Roseobacter denitrificans OCh 114: one gene and its partner. The protein of the gene in region 1 binds, or shares a complex with, the protein of each later gene. Links are inferred from orthologs where the notes say so. Each region holds a gene or a part of one and is shown on either strand. Other genes may lie near its edges.

Region 1 (6,055 bases):
CCCCGCGCATAACACGATTGTGTCGGCCTCGATCAGAGTGGGATTTTCGCGGGCCTCACCGAAGGACACCAAAAGCCCGCCGTCCTTAACGCTCTCGTAATTGACGCCGCCCTTCATTTTGACGTTTTTCATGGCAAGCGCCGCCCGGTGAATCCAGCCTGTGGTCTTGCCCAGCCGTTTCCCGGGCTTCTCCGCCTTGCGCTGCAGCAAGGTGACATCGCGCGCGGGCGGGGCGGGCTGCGGACCTTCCGGTGCAAGGCCCGACCGGTTTTCGCCCGGGTCAGAAACACCCCATTCGCGCATCCATTCGGGCAGATTTACCGTGGGGCTTTCACCTTCGTGCACAAGGTATTCAGCCACATCGAACCCGATGCCGCCCGCGCCCACGATCACGACGCGTTTTCCGACCTGAGCCGTACCGCGCAGAACTTCGATGTAGCTGACAACATTCGGCGCATTCTGCCCCTCGATGCCGGGGTCGCGCGGGACCACGCCTGTCGCAACAACTACCTCATCAAAGGTTTTTAAATCATCCGCACCTACGGGCTGCCCCAGTGATACCGTGACGCCGGTGGTGTCCAGCATGATGCGGTACCAATCCACAAGGCCCCAGAACTCTTCCTTCCCCGGCACTTGTTTCGCCATGTTGAGCTGGCCGCCGATTTCATCCGCCTGATCGAACAGGGTGACATTATGGCCCCGCTGCGCTGCTGTGATTGCGGTGGAAAGGCCCGCAGGGCCTGCGCCGACGATGGCAATTGCCTTTGGTCGTGTGACGGGTTCGATTTTCAATTCGGTCTCATAACAGGCGCGCGGGTTCACAAGGCAACTGGATATTTTCCCGCTGAACGTATGGTCCAGACAGGCCTGATTACAGGCGATGCAGGGTGCGATTTCGCCCGATTTACCGCGCATGGCTTTGAGCACAAAATCCGCATCTGCCAGCATCGGGCGCGCCATCGACACCATATCGGCGCAGCCGGTGGCAAGTACCTCCTCGGCAACGTCTGGCGTGTTGATGCGGTTGGAGGTAATGACCGGAATCCCGACCTTGCCCATCAGCTTTTTGGTGACCCATGCAAAGGCCGCGCGGGGAACGGATGTGGCGATTGTCGGAATGCGCGCTTCGTGCCAGCCGATGCCGGTGTTGATGATCGTGGCGCCTGCCGCCTCGACCGCCTGTGCAAGCTGAACGACCTCGTCATGGGTGGAGCCGTTCGGAATCAGGTCAATCATCGACAGCCGGTAGATGATGATGAAATCGGTGCCCACAGCCGCGCGCACGCGGCGCACGACCTCAACAGGCAGGCGCATGCGGTTTTCATATGACCCGCCCCATTCGTCCGTGCGCTTGTTGGTATGGGTGACCAGAAACTGGTTCAGGAAATATCCCTCAGATCCCATGATCTCGACGCCGTCATATCCGGCCTCCTGCGCGCGGGCGGCGCAGGCAACGATATCGCTGATCTGTTTTTCGATCCCGTCGGCGTCCAACTCGGCCGGTGCGAAAGGCGAGATCGGGGATTTGATGGCCGAGGGTGCGACGCATTTGGGCCCATAGGCGTAGCGGCCCGCATGCAGGATTTGCATGGCGATTTTGCCGCCCGCCTCATGCACCCGATCCGTAATGACCTTGTGGTTTGCCACATCCTGATCGCTGACCATCATGGCCGCACCCGGCAGGACAGAGCCTTCGAGGTTGGGGCCAATCCCGCCTGTGACCATCAGGGCGACCTCGCCTCTGGCGCGTTCGGCATAAAACTCAGCGACCCGGTTCCAGTCCTTGGTTTCTTCAAGGCCAGTGTGCATCGACCCCATCAACACGCGGTTTTTCAGCGTCGTAAAGCCAAGATCCAGCGGCGCCAGTAGATTTGGATAGTTGGCCATTCGAAACCCTCCCCGGTCATTATTGTCGTGACATGGCATTATCCGGCAAAGCCTGTCACGCGCAACGCCGCGTCACAATCGCAAATGCGCATGCCGGGATGTTCCTCGTCCCCTTTGGCCCGACCGGGCTTTTGTGCGATGGGTTTTTTGCGTATGCCTGACAAATCATTAAGCACACGAAAAAACAAAATGCGACCCAGCGGAAAAGGACCCGTCATGACCCCAGAAGAGATCGCCAGACTGCCCTATCGTCCTTGCGTGGGTGTGATGTTGATGAACGGACAGGGCGAGGTTTTCGTAGGGCAGCGGCGCGATAACAACGTCGCCGCATGGCAGATGCCTCAGGGTGGGGTTGAAAAAGGTGAAGACCCGCGCGCCGCCGCCTTGCGTGAATTATGGGAAGAAACAGGTGTGAACCCTGAATTGGCCGAGGTGGTGGCGGAGACGGAAGACTGGCTGCCTTATGATCTGCCTTATGATCTGGTGCCAAAGCTGTGGAAAGGGCGATACCGTGGGCAAGAGCAGAAGTGGTTTCTGATGCGCTTTCACGGGGCAGACAGCGATATCAACATCGCAACCGAACATCCGGAGTTCTCACAGTGGCGCTGGCTGCCTGCGGCGGATTTGGTTGAGAATATCGTTCCCTTCAAGCGGGACGTTTACGTGGCCGTACTCGATGCTTTTGAGGCGCATCTTTAGGGGTCAAAGATTGGAATATTCGCGCCTGCGGTTCTGGGCAGAATGCCAAGGATGCGCGGATCATCGTCTATTTCGACTTCCTGGCGGACAGGGGTAAAACCGCTGCGGCGGTAAAAATCGAGCGCTTGCGGGCTGTCGAGCGTACAGGTGTGCACGTGCAACAGCGAAATAGGCCTCGCCCAGGCGCGCATGATCGCTTCGTTCATCAGGCAGCGCCCGGCACCCATGCCGATCAGCGCAGGCGTCAGGCCAAAATACGCCAGTTCACAAACGCCATCCTCCCGAAAATCCAGTTCCAGCAGGGCTTCGTCCTTACCGTCTTTAGTCAGCGTGTAGTGCTCGACCTTCGGGTCTTGCAAGATCGCGGCCAAATCTGTGTCGTTCAGTTTTAGCCGCCCGTACCAGAGCCAGTTCAGCGACCCCACGCGCGTGAAGATGTCGCGAAACCAGATCGGGTCGGCTGCCACCTCACGCAACGCGAGACCTTCGGGCAGAGGGCGGGGTGTTACCGCCGCGCGTTCGCGCATTTCCAGATAGGTGACGATCATCGCCAGTTTGCCTGCGGGAATGCCGTGGAAGCCATTGCCGAGCATTGTCAGACCAGTCCCGCCTTACGGAATTCCGCCATCATGTCGATCAGGGGCCGGGGGCCAACGTGGCTTATGACTTCGGCTGCGCAAAGATTGCCCATCCGCGCGCAGGTCGTCAGATCGCGCCCCGTTGCCATGCCATAGAGGAACCCGGCGGCGAATTGATCGCCCGCCCCGGTTGCGTCCACGGGTGTGACCGTCTGCACGGGGACATCAATGCGTTCATCCCCTGAAACCACGGTGACGCCATCGCCTGATCGCGTGCATATCACCAGGGGGCAGATCGCCGCCGTTTTCGCGAGCGCGGTTTCAAGATCGGTTTCAAAGAGCGATTCAATCTCGTGCTGATTGCCGATCACGTAATCCAGTTCGTTCTCGATCAGGGTCAGGAAATCAGAGCGGTGCCGCTCGACACAAAAGGGGTCGGAGATGGCGATCCCTGCTTTACCACCTGCCGCACAAGCCAGACGGGAGGCTTGCAAAAACGCCTCTTTGCCGTGGTCCTTGTCAAACAAATACCCCTCAAGAAAGATGATCTTGGCATTGGATGCGACTGTTTCGGGCACGTCCGCCGGGCCAAGGTCCGTTGAAATACCAAGGTATGTGTTCATCGACCGCTCACCATCGGGGGAGACGAAAATCATGGAACGTGAGGTTGGCAAATCCCCACCCTGCACCGGCGCATTCACGAAATCGGTGCCACCATCGCGCATGGATTCTGCATAAAACCGGCCCAAAGCATCGTCGTGCACCCGCCCGATAAAGGCTGTCGGCAAGCCCAGAGCGCCGACACCTGCAATGGCATTGGCAACCGAGCCGCCCGGTGTTTGCAGGCGATCCTGCATCGCGCCATAAAGCACCTCGGCCCGGTCGCGTTCGATCAGCTGCATGATGCCTTTTTCGATGCCCATATGGGCGAGAAAACTGTCATCGGCATGGCTGATCACGTCGACAACGGCGTTTCCGATGCCGACCACTTCGTATTGTGTCATTCGGTTTTGTCCTCAAATGGGCAGAGATCGTTTATGATGCAGGTCCCGCACAGGGGCTTGCGCGCTTTGCAGTGGTAGCGCCCATGCAGGATCATCCAATGATGCGCATGAAGCTGGAAATCTGCCGGAATGTTATCCTCGATGGCGCGCTCGACGATGTCGACCGTCTTGCCGGGGGCGATCCCGGTGCGGTTTCCGAGCCGAAAGATATGCGTGTCCACGGCCTGTGCAGGCTGCTGCCACCACATGTTCAACACCACGTTGGCCGTCTTGCGACCCACACCCGGAAGGCTTTGCAGTGCGGCGCGGCTGTTGGGTACAACGCCGCCATATTGATCAACAAGAATCTGGCTCAGCTTGATGACATTCTTGGCCTTTTGACGAAAAAGACCGATTGTCTTGATGTGCTCCGTGACACCTTCAAGCCCCAGATCCAACATCTTTTGCGGGGTATCCGCGATCTTGAACAGCGCACGTGTGGCTTTGTTGACGCCCGCGTCCGTGGCCTGCGCGCTGAGGGCGACAGCCACAACCAGCGTATAGACGTTCACATGCTCAAGCTCGCCCTTGGGTTCTGGATCAGCCGCCTGAAAGCGTGTAAAAATTTCCCGGATCGTATGATAATCGAGTTGTTTTGCCATGGTGGTGGTATGCGTCCTTTCCCGCGCACGGGCAAGAGCATGATCCGCTGATTTGAATGTCCGGCGTGCACCGTTGCTGCGAACCTGCATGGCGTGCCGCAATTTTCAGTGAACAGGGGCAGGGTGTAACCGCATGAAACGGGTCGCGTGGCCCTCGATAACGGCGTAAACATGCGCCATGACACAGCACCAGACCCTGCCACAAACCACCGAAGGCGCCTATCATTACCAAGTGATACGTCGGGCGATCGAACTGATTGATCAAACGGATCAGCCCATCTCCCTTGATGAGATTGCCGCAAACATGGGGATGTCCCCTGCGCATTTTCAGCGTGTATTCTCGCGGTGGGTGGGCGTTTCCCCGAAACGGTATCAGCAGTATCTGACCCTTGGACATGCAAAAACCCTGCTGAGTGAACGGTTTTCGACGCTTGCGGCATCTCATGCTGTGGGTTTGTCCGGCAGCGGGCGTTTGCATGATCTGTTCCTGCGGTGGGAAGCGATGAGCCCGGGTGAATTCGCGCGCAAGGGGGCGGGATTGACCATTTACTGGGGCTGGTTCGAAAGCCCCTTTGGCCCCGCGATTGTCATGGGCACGGAAAAAGGCATCTGCGGCATGGGATTTGCGGCGGAAATGGGCGCTGAAACTGCATTTGAGGATCTTGCCGCGCGCTGGCCGCAGGCGTCCTATGTCGAAGACCCGATGATGCTGCGCCCATGGGTGTTGCAGGCGTTCGGTGCCAAGGATGGCGCGCTGGATACCACACCGTTGTTTTTGATTGGTGCGCCGTTCCAGATAAAAGTCTGGGAAGCGCTTTTGTCCATTCCGACGGGCCATGTCACGACCTACTCCGAAATCGCGCAAGCTGTTGGTGCGCCGCGTGCGGTGCGCGCGGTTGGTACGGCTGTGGGCAGAAATCCGATCAGTTGGATCATTCCCTGTCACCGTGCCCTGCGTAAATCCGGCGGTCTGGGGGGGTATCACTGGGGCATCCCCATGAAACGCGCGATGCTTGCCTATGAGGCGGTCGAACTGGAAACATAAAGTTTACCGGCGGGATGTCGCCTGTCGATTTTTCCCCTTTGTTTGCCGGGCCGCGTATCCCATATATGCTGACGGACCATAACGCCGCCCCGCCCGAACGGGGCGGCAACCGAGAAGGCAGTAAATATGAAATTATTCAGTAAACCAGTCGCTTTGGCGATGGCAGGCGTTGTGAGTTTGGCCGCCTGCACAGATCCCGCG
Region 2 (5,858 bases), 130 kb from region 1 along the record:
GCGCTGCCCAGACCAACGCGCCGGGCAGGGCGAGCAGAACGCTGAGGCCAAGTGTGCTGATGATAGTCGAGCCGACAGATGTGCTGATCGTCAGCGCGTCGCCATCGTGGACCACGCCGGTCGTGAAGTTGGCGAAGGCGAGGGGTTTCCCGGAACCTGGTCGTGATATGACTGCTACCTCATGTCCCGGCCGGGCGGTTTCGAACATGTCGCCTTGAAACCGGTGCTCTTTGCCCTCCTCATCGCGGAGCCACAGTTCTGGCGTCACATTGATCCGCCCGTAGCCGCTTTGGCGGTCGATGCGGAAAGATTGCATCTGTTGCCTTGCGGTTGTGACCACACCGCGAAGAACTAGAAGCCGACCACAGCTGCCGTTCATGTCGCCATTAGCCCGAGATTGGGCCGGGTGGAACATTCATTCCTTCGCTCTACAAGCTCGACAGCTTCGCGTGCTAAGCTCAAGCAACCGGTATGCCATTCTTCATTTGATATTGGTGCAGCTGCGGGAGTGCTTGACGATATCACTGATGCACAAAGATCGGGTTGGTACGGTAGTTCTGTTTTCAGCACAGGCAGGGGCGCAAACGCCTGGCGAACCGAACTCGGGTTACTTGAGCCCGCGACGAGGCATCGCAACGTATGGTAGCCATCCAAAAATTCTTCTGGCAGGTCTCTACTTACCGCGCATGCGTCTGCTGCGTCACGAGCTGGTACAAGCAACAGTGATGATTGGCCCATTGCTTGGAATACCGAAGGTGTCTGGTGGGCGGGTGTGTCGACAACTGCAAAGTGCCATGCCTCTCGCCGTAACTGTCCTAGTACGGATTCAAGATATGCGGCTGTTGAAGTACGGATGTACTGAACCTGAGAGCCAGACTGGCACCCGCTCGCCAGCCTGGTCGCCCATCTTTGAAGAAGGGTCTCGTCTGGCGAAGACCCGCGGCCCCGGTTCTTCGACAACACTTCTTCTTGCAAAGGCACAGCGTGACCGGCGTCAATCAGCGCAACACTATGCCCAATTGCAGCCAGCCCATGAGCGAGCGCGGCAGCACCGGTTGTACGACCGACACCGCCTTTGAACCCTGTCAGCGTAACCGTATGCAGTCTTGCCCCCATATGGCCTCACCCTGCTGGCGACGGCCTCTGTTGCCGTGCCTGAATGATGACGCTCCCGACAAGTTCGCTGCGCATCATCTGCCTGAAATCCCTCGTTTCCGCTATGACTATAGTAAATTGTTACTATAGTCATTAGAGATATTTTCTCCGTTCCCCGACAGAGTTGGGATGGAACGGAAAAACCAAGCCTTGATGGAGGCTTACGCGCGGGTTCTCCGCGAGAGACGTAAGGCCGCGAACCTCTCGCAGGAGGAACTCGCGTTCCGAACGGATCTATCTATGAGCTACATCTCGTTCCTGGAAACGTGTCGGCGACAACCCACCCTGACTGTGATGGATGCAATCTGTCGGGAACTTGGCGTATCGCTGACGGAATTTATTGGTGAGGTTGAAGGGGACGTCGAGAATAATAGGTAGGCACTGATCGCCTGGATGTTAGAGGGCGGAGGGTAGATGGGGTGGGCGGCTTCCGCTTCCAGGCGTCGCAATGCGCCTTTGTCCGGGTGTCATGATCTGCGATCGAGGCGAGCTACCCTATGTAACCCATCGCTGTCGGCCTGTATTTGGCCAAGACAGTCTTTCACGTGCACGGCAACGCGGAGGCTGAGCGGGTTATGTTCAAAGGCTCTTCTGGCGATCTCTGGTCATTCAGTTTTTCGAACGCCTCGCGCCTTGTCTAATTGGTGTCTAGGCTTGCGCATTGGGCCACCATTTGGCGCGCTAACTGTCGAAACTGGAACATATGCCGATCAGTTCCTGACAAGTGTTGCTTCGGCTTCATCACAACCAACTGCACCGGAAAGCCCCAAAAGGTTGTTGTGGAAGATTTCCTTGACGTTTGTGGCAAAAAATCTGGCAATTGTGGAAGACTCGCGTGAGTGCTCACACAATCGGTTGAAGTGGTGAGCCGTGCAGGATTCGAACCTGCGACCCACTGATTAAAAGTCAGTTGCTCTACCAACTGAGCTAACGGCCCACTAGGCGGTGTTCTTAGAAAGGTGGGGCGGGCGGGTCAAGCCCTTAAATCAGTGTTTTTCAAAGGTTCTACTGGATAGTTCGGGAGCGTCGGCTTATATGGCCGCAATGTATGAGAAAGACGATAGCGGTCTGCCCTTCATGAAGATGCACGGGCTGGGAAACGACTTTGTCGTTTTGGATGCGCGCAGGCGTTCGATGGACATCACACCTCGTTTTGCGCAGGCTCTCGGACACAGGCACACCGGTGTTGGATTTGACCAACTTGCCTTGATAACAAACACAAAAACCGGGGTGCACCTCGCGTTCTTCAATGCGGATGGCTCTGTTTCGTCGGCCTGTGGGAATGCGACGCGCTGCATTGCCGATTACATCATGGCGCAAACCGGGGCTTCGGATATGACCTTATCGACGGACCGGGGGGTGCTTGCCGCATGCCGTGCGGCAAATGGTCAGACCTCGGTCAATATGGGTGCGCCGCAGCTTGATTGGACCGAGGTGCCTCTTGCGCGCGAGATGGACACGCTTGAGCTTCCGATAGAGGGCACTCCCACCGCAACTGGCATGGGCAATCCGCATTGCACCTTTTTCGTCGATGACGTCATGCAGACAGACGTCGCAAAGCTTGGTGCCGAATTGGAACACCATGAGTTGTTCCCGCAGCGGACAAATGTCCAGTTTGCCTCAATCACAGGGCCTGACACCATACGTATGCGGGTTTGGGAGCGTGGTGTGGGGATGACGCTGGCATCGGGGTCTTCCAGTTGCGCGGTGGCCGTCGCTGCCGCCCGGCGCGGGCTCACCGGGCGCAAGGTTCAGGTCGATCTCGATGGCGGGCGGTTGGAGATTGACTGGCGCGAGGATGGTGTTTGGATGACCGGCCCGACGCAGCATGTGTTTTCCGGAACGCTCACGCGGTCCTTTCTGGAGAGCATCGCATGAGCGCACCCAAATTCACGACCCTTGGCTGCCGTTTGAACGCCTATGAGACCGAAGCAATGAAAGAACTCGCCGCTGAGGCCGGTCTGTCGGATGCTGTGGTGGTAAACACCTGTGCGGTGACGGGCGAAGCCGTGCGCAAAGCCCGCAGTACGATCCGTAAACTGCGGCGTGAAAACCCGACAGCACGCCTGATCGTTACCGGATGCGCCGCCCAGACAGAGCCGCAAACCTTTGCCGCGATGCCCGAAGTTAATGCGGTCATTGGTAACACCGAAAAGATGCAGGGCGATACCTGGGGCGCGCTCGCCGCCGATTTCATCGGCGAAAGCGAAGCGGTGCAAGTTGATGACATCATGTCCGTGACCGAGACCGCAGGTCATCTGATTGACGGCTTTGGCACCCGGAGCCGGGCTTATGTGCAGGTGCAGAACGGGTGCGACCATCGCTGTACTTTTTGCATCATCCCCTATGGCCGCGGCAATTCGCGGTCGGTTCCGGCTGGCGTTGTTGTCGACCAGATCAAGCGTTTGGTCGATAAGGGGTTCAACGAGGTCGTGCTCACGGGCGTGGACCTGACCAGTTGGGGGGCGGATTTACCGGCCCAGCCAAAGCTTGGTGATCTGGTCATGCGAATTCTCAGGCTTGTCCCGGATTTGCCGCGTTTGCGGATTAGTTCAATCGACAGCATCGAGGTTGACGAAAACCTGATGCAGGCGATTGCCACCGAGCATCGGTTGATGCCGCATTTGCACCTGTCATTGCAGCACGGCGATGACATGATCCTCAAGCGGATGAAAAGGCGGCACTTGCGGGATGACGCCATTCGCTTTGCGCAGGATGCCCGGCGTTTGCGGCCGGATATGACGTTTGGCGCTGATATCATCGTGGGTTTTCCGACCGAAACGGAGGCGATGTTCGATAACTCCCTGGCGCTGGTTGAGGAGTGCGATCTGACGTGGCTGCATGTTTTTCCCTACTCCGCGCGACCAGGCACACCTGCGGCGCGCATGCCTGCTGTCCATGGTCAGATCATCAAGGAACGGGCATCGCGCTTGCGCGCCGCCGGAGACGCGCAAGTCCAGCGACATCTTTCCGCGCAGGTTGGTAAGGTGCACAACGTGCTGATGGAAAGTGCGTCCAGGGGGCGTACCGAGCAGTTTACCGAAGTTCAGGTTTCGACACCGCGACAAGAAGGCAGGATCATCCCGTTGCCCATCACAGGGACCGTTGGTGCCGCTTTGCAGGGGTGAAGGGGTTCTTTTGCAGGCCCTGTCGCACGTATCTTTTCAATGCCGTAAGGTCGCCCGTCAGAGATGCAGGCCCGAATGGTCATCGCGGTCTGTGGGGCCGCCGCCTGTGCAGCAGTTCAAAAAGGAATCGCTTCAGAGGGAAAATTCACAGGTTGCGCGAAAACCCCGTGACAATCCCGTGTTTTGGACATTAACATTTGTGCTACTTGCGGGAGAATTTTGATGACGAGACATATCCAGTGGCTTCTGGAAATGAATGTACGCGATGACGATATCGAAGCGGTCGAACAACTTGTGGATGAAATGGTTGAGGCGACGCGGGCAAATGAACCCGGAGCGCTGATTTATGAATATTATCTGTCCGAGGACAGACGCCGGTGTTCGGTTGTTGAACGCTACGCGGATAGTGCGGCGGTGATGGAGCATCTGAAGAACTTTGAGGAGCATTTCGCCGAACGGTTCTTTGCCCTGTTTGAACCCAGCGTGTTTCGTGTCTATGGTCCAGCGAATGAAGATGTCAGAAACGCCCTTGGCAGCCTTGGCGCGACTTTCGACATCGGTGTTGGCGGTTTCATACGTTAAACAGGACGCCTGATCACACAGGTAAAAGATACGTCTATGTAAAGACGCAGCAATCAAGGATTGGAGTACGATGGACAGCCCGGAGTTGCCGAAAACCGGATTTTTGGCCCATGCCTCGCAGAAACTGTCTGATCTGTTGAATTCCGTTTCGACTGAAGTCGACCTGAGCGAAGGTGAAGTGCTGTTCGAGCAGGGCGACACCGGTGACGCGCTTTACGCCATTGTGTCGGGAAGTCTGGAATTCAGCATAATATCACGGGAAGGGCGCAAGCTGTCCTTGGATGTGATGCGCCCCGGGGCGCTGTTTGGTGAGATTGCGCTGTTTGACCCCGGTACGCGTACAGCTACGGTCACCGCGCTTGAGCACAGCCGCGTGCGGGGAGTGAAAAACGCGGATGTTCTGGCTGCCATTCGCAAGTCGCCAGAGTTGGGGATAGATCTTATTCAACTGGCTGGGGTGCGGCTGCGTTGGATGAGCAGCCAGTTGAACGAGCAGGTATTCCTGCCCATGCCCGCCCGGCTCGCGCGTAAAATTCTCTACCTTACGATAGATGGATCAGATGACCTTGGCCTTTTGAACCTGTCTCAGGCTGAACTGGCAGAATTCGTCGGCGCGACGCGGGAGGCGGTATCCAAAACACTGTCCCTTTGGAAACGTGCCGGTGTCATTGACGCGTCGCGGGGGGGGGCTGCGGGTTATTGACCGCAATGCCCTGCAGGTCATGGCGGATCTGCATCATATTTGATGTGCCCATGTGATGAGGGTCACAGACGAACCGTTACATTTACGCAATATTGAACTGGCAGGGATATTTCCGCCTGCGATGAGGTTCACGCATGAGGAGCCTCGTTTTTAGAAGGAGCCAGATTATGGATCGCAATCCTGAAAATTCATTTGAAAATCAGAAAACACCGATAAAACCCTCGCCTGTCAAAGCCATGATCGCATGGTTGATAGAGACCGACCGTGAGGTGCGCGCCACGCAGTCGATC

What was found.
Region 2: the proteins of RD1_RS04430 (region 1) and dapF are in contact, whole or in part, in a solved structure (PDB 5YGU), measured with the Escherichia coli proteins. The link is inferred for Roseobacter denitrificans OCh 114 from one-to-one orthologs.

Annotation. Positions count from the first base shown.
Region 1 is NC_008209.1:924,324-930,378, forward strand. Bases 901-3,844 are described here. They hold RD1_RS04430 (RNA pyrophosphohydrolase), read left to right. Parts: upstream 901-2,103; coding sequence 2,104-2,586; downstream 2,587-3,844. Other genes in these bases: RD1_RS04420 (NADPH-dependent 2,4-dienoyl-CoA reductase), read right to left, coding at 901-1,887; RD1_RS04435 (GNAT family N-acetyltransferase), read right to left, coding at 2,583-3,179; RD1_RS04440 (adenosine kinase), read right to left, coding at 3,182-3,844. Outside these bases: more of RD1_RS04420, read right to left, coding at 1-900; more of RD1_RS04440, read right to left, coding at 3,845-4,168; nth (endonuclease III), read right to left, coding at 4,165-4,809; RD1_RS04450 (methylated-DNA--[protein]-cysteine S-methyltransferase), read left to right, coding at 4,988-5,854; RD1_RS04455 (OmpA family protein), read left to right, coding at 5,981-6,055. UniProt on the Escherichia coli protein: Master regulator of 5'-end-dependent mRNA decay.
Region 2 is NC_008209.1:793,593-799,450, forward strand. Bases 1,370-4,116 are described here. They hold dapF (diaminopimelate epimerase), read left to right. Parts: upstream 1,370-2,199; coding sequence 2,200-3,033; downstream 3,034-4,116. Other genes in these bases: RD1_RS03745 (helix-turn-helix domain-containing protein), read left to right, coding at 1,370-1,533; mtaB (tRNA (N(6)-L-threonylcarbamoyladenosine(37)-C(2))-methylthiotransferase MtaB), read left to right, coding at 3,030-4,116. Also shown: RD1_RS03740 (hypothetical protein), read right to left, coding at 1-316; RD1_RS21440 (cellulose synthase operon protein YhjQ/BcsQ), read right to left, coding at 376-1,116; more of RD1_RS03745, read left to right, coding at 1,309-1,369; more of mtaB, read left to right, coding at 4,117-4,283; RD1_RS03765 (putative quinol monooxygenase), read left to right, coding at 4,506-4,865; RD1_RS21120 (hypothetical protein), read left to right, coding at 5,736-5,858. UniProt on the Escherichia coli protein: Involved in the succinylase branch of the L-lysine biosynthesis and in the biosynthesis of the pentapeptide incorporated in the peptidoglycan moiety. Catalyzes the stereoinversion of LL-2,6-diaminopimelate (L,L-DAP) to meso-diaminopimelate (meso-DAP).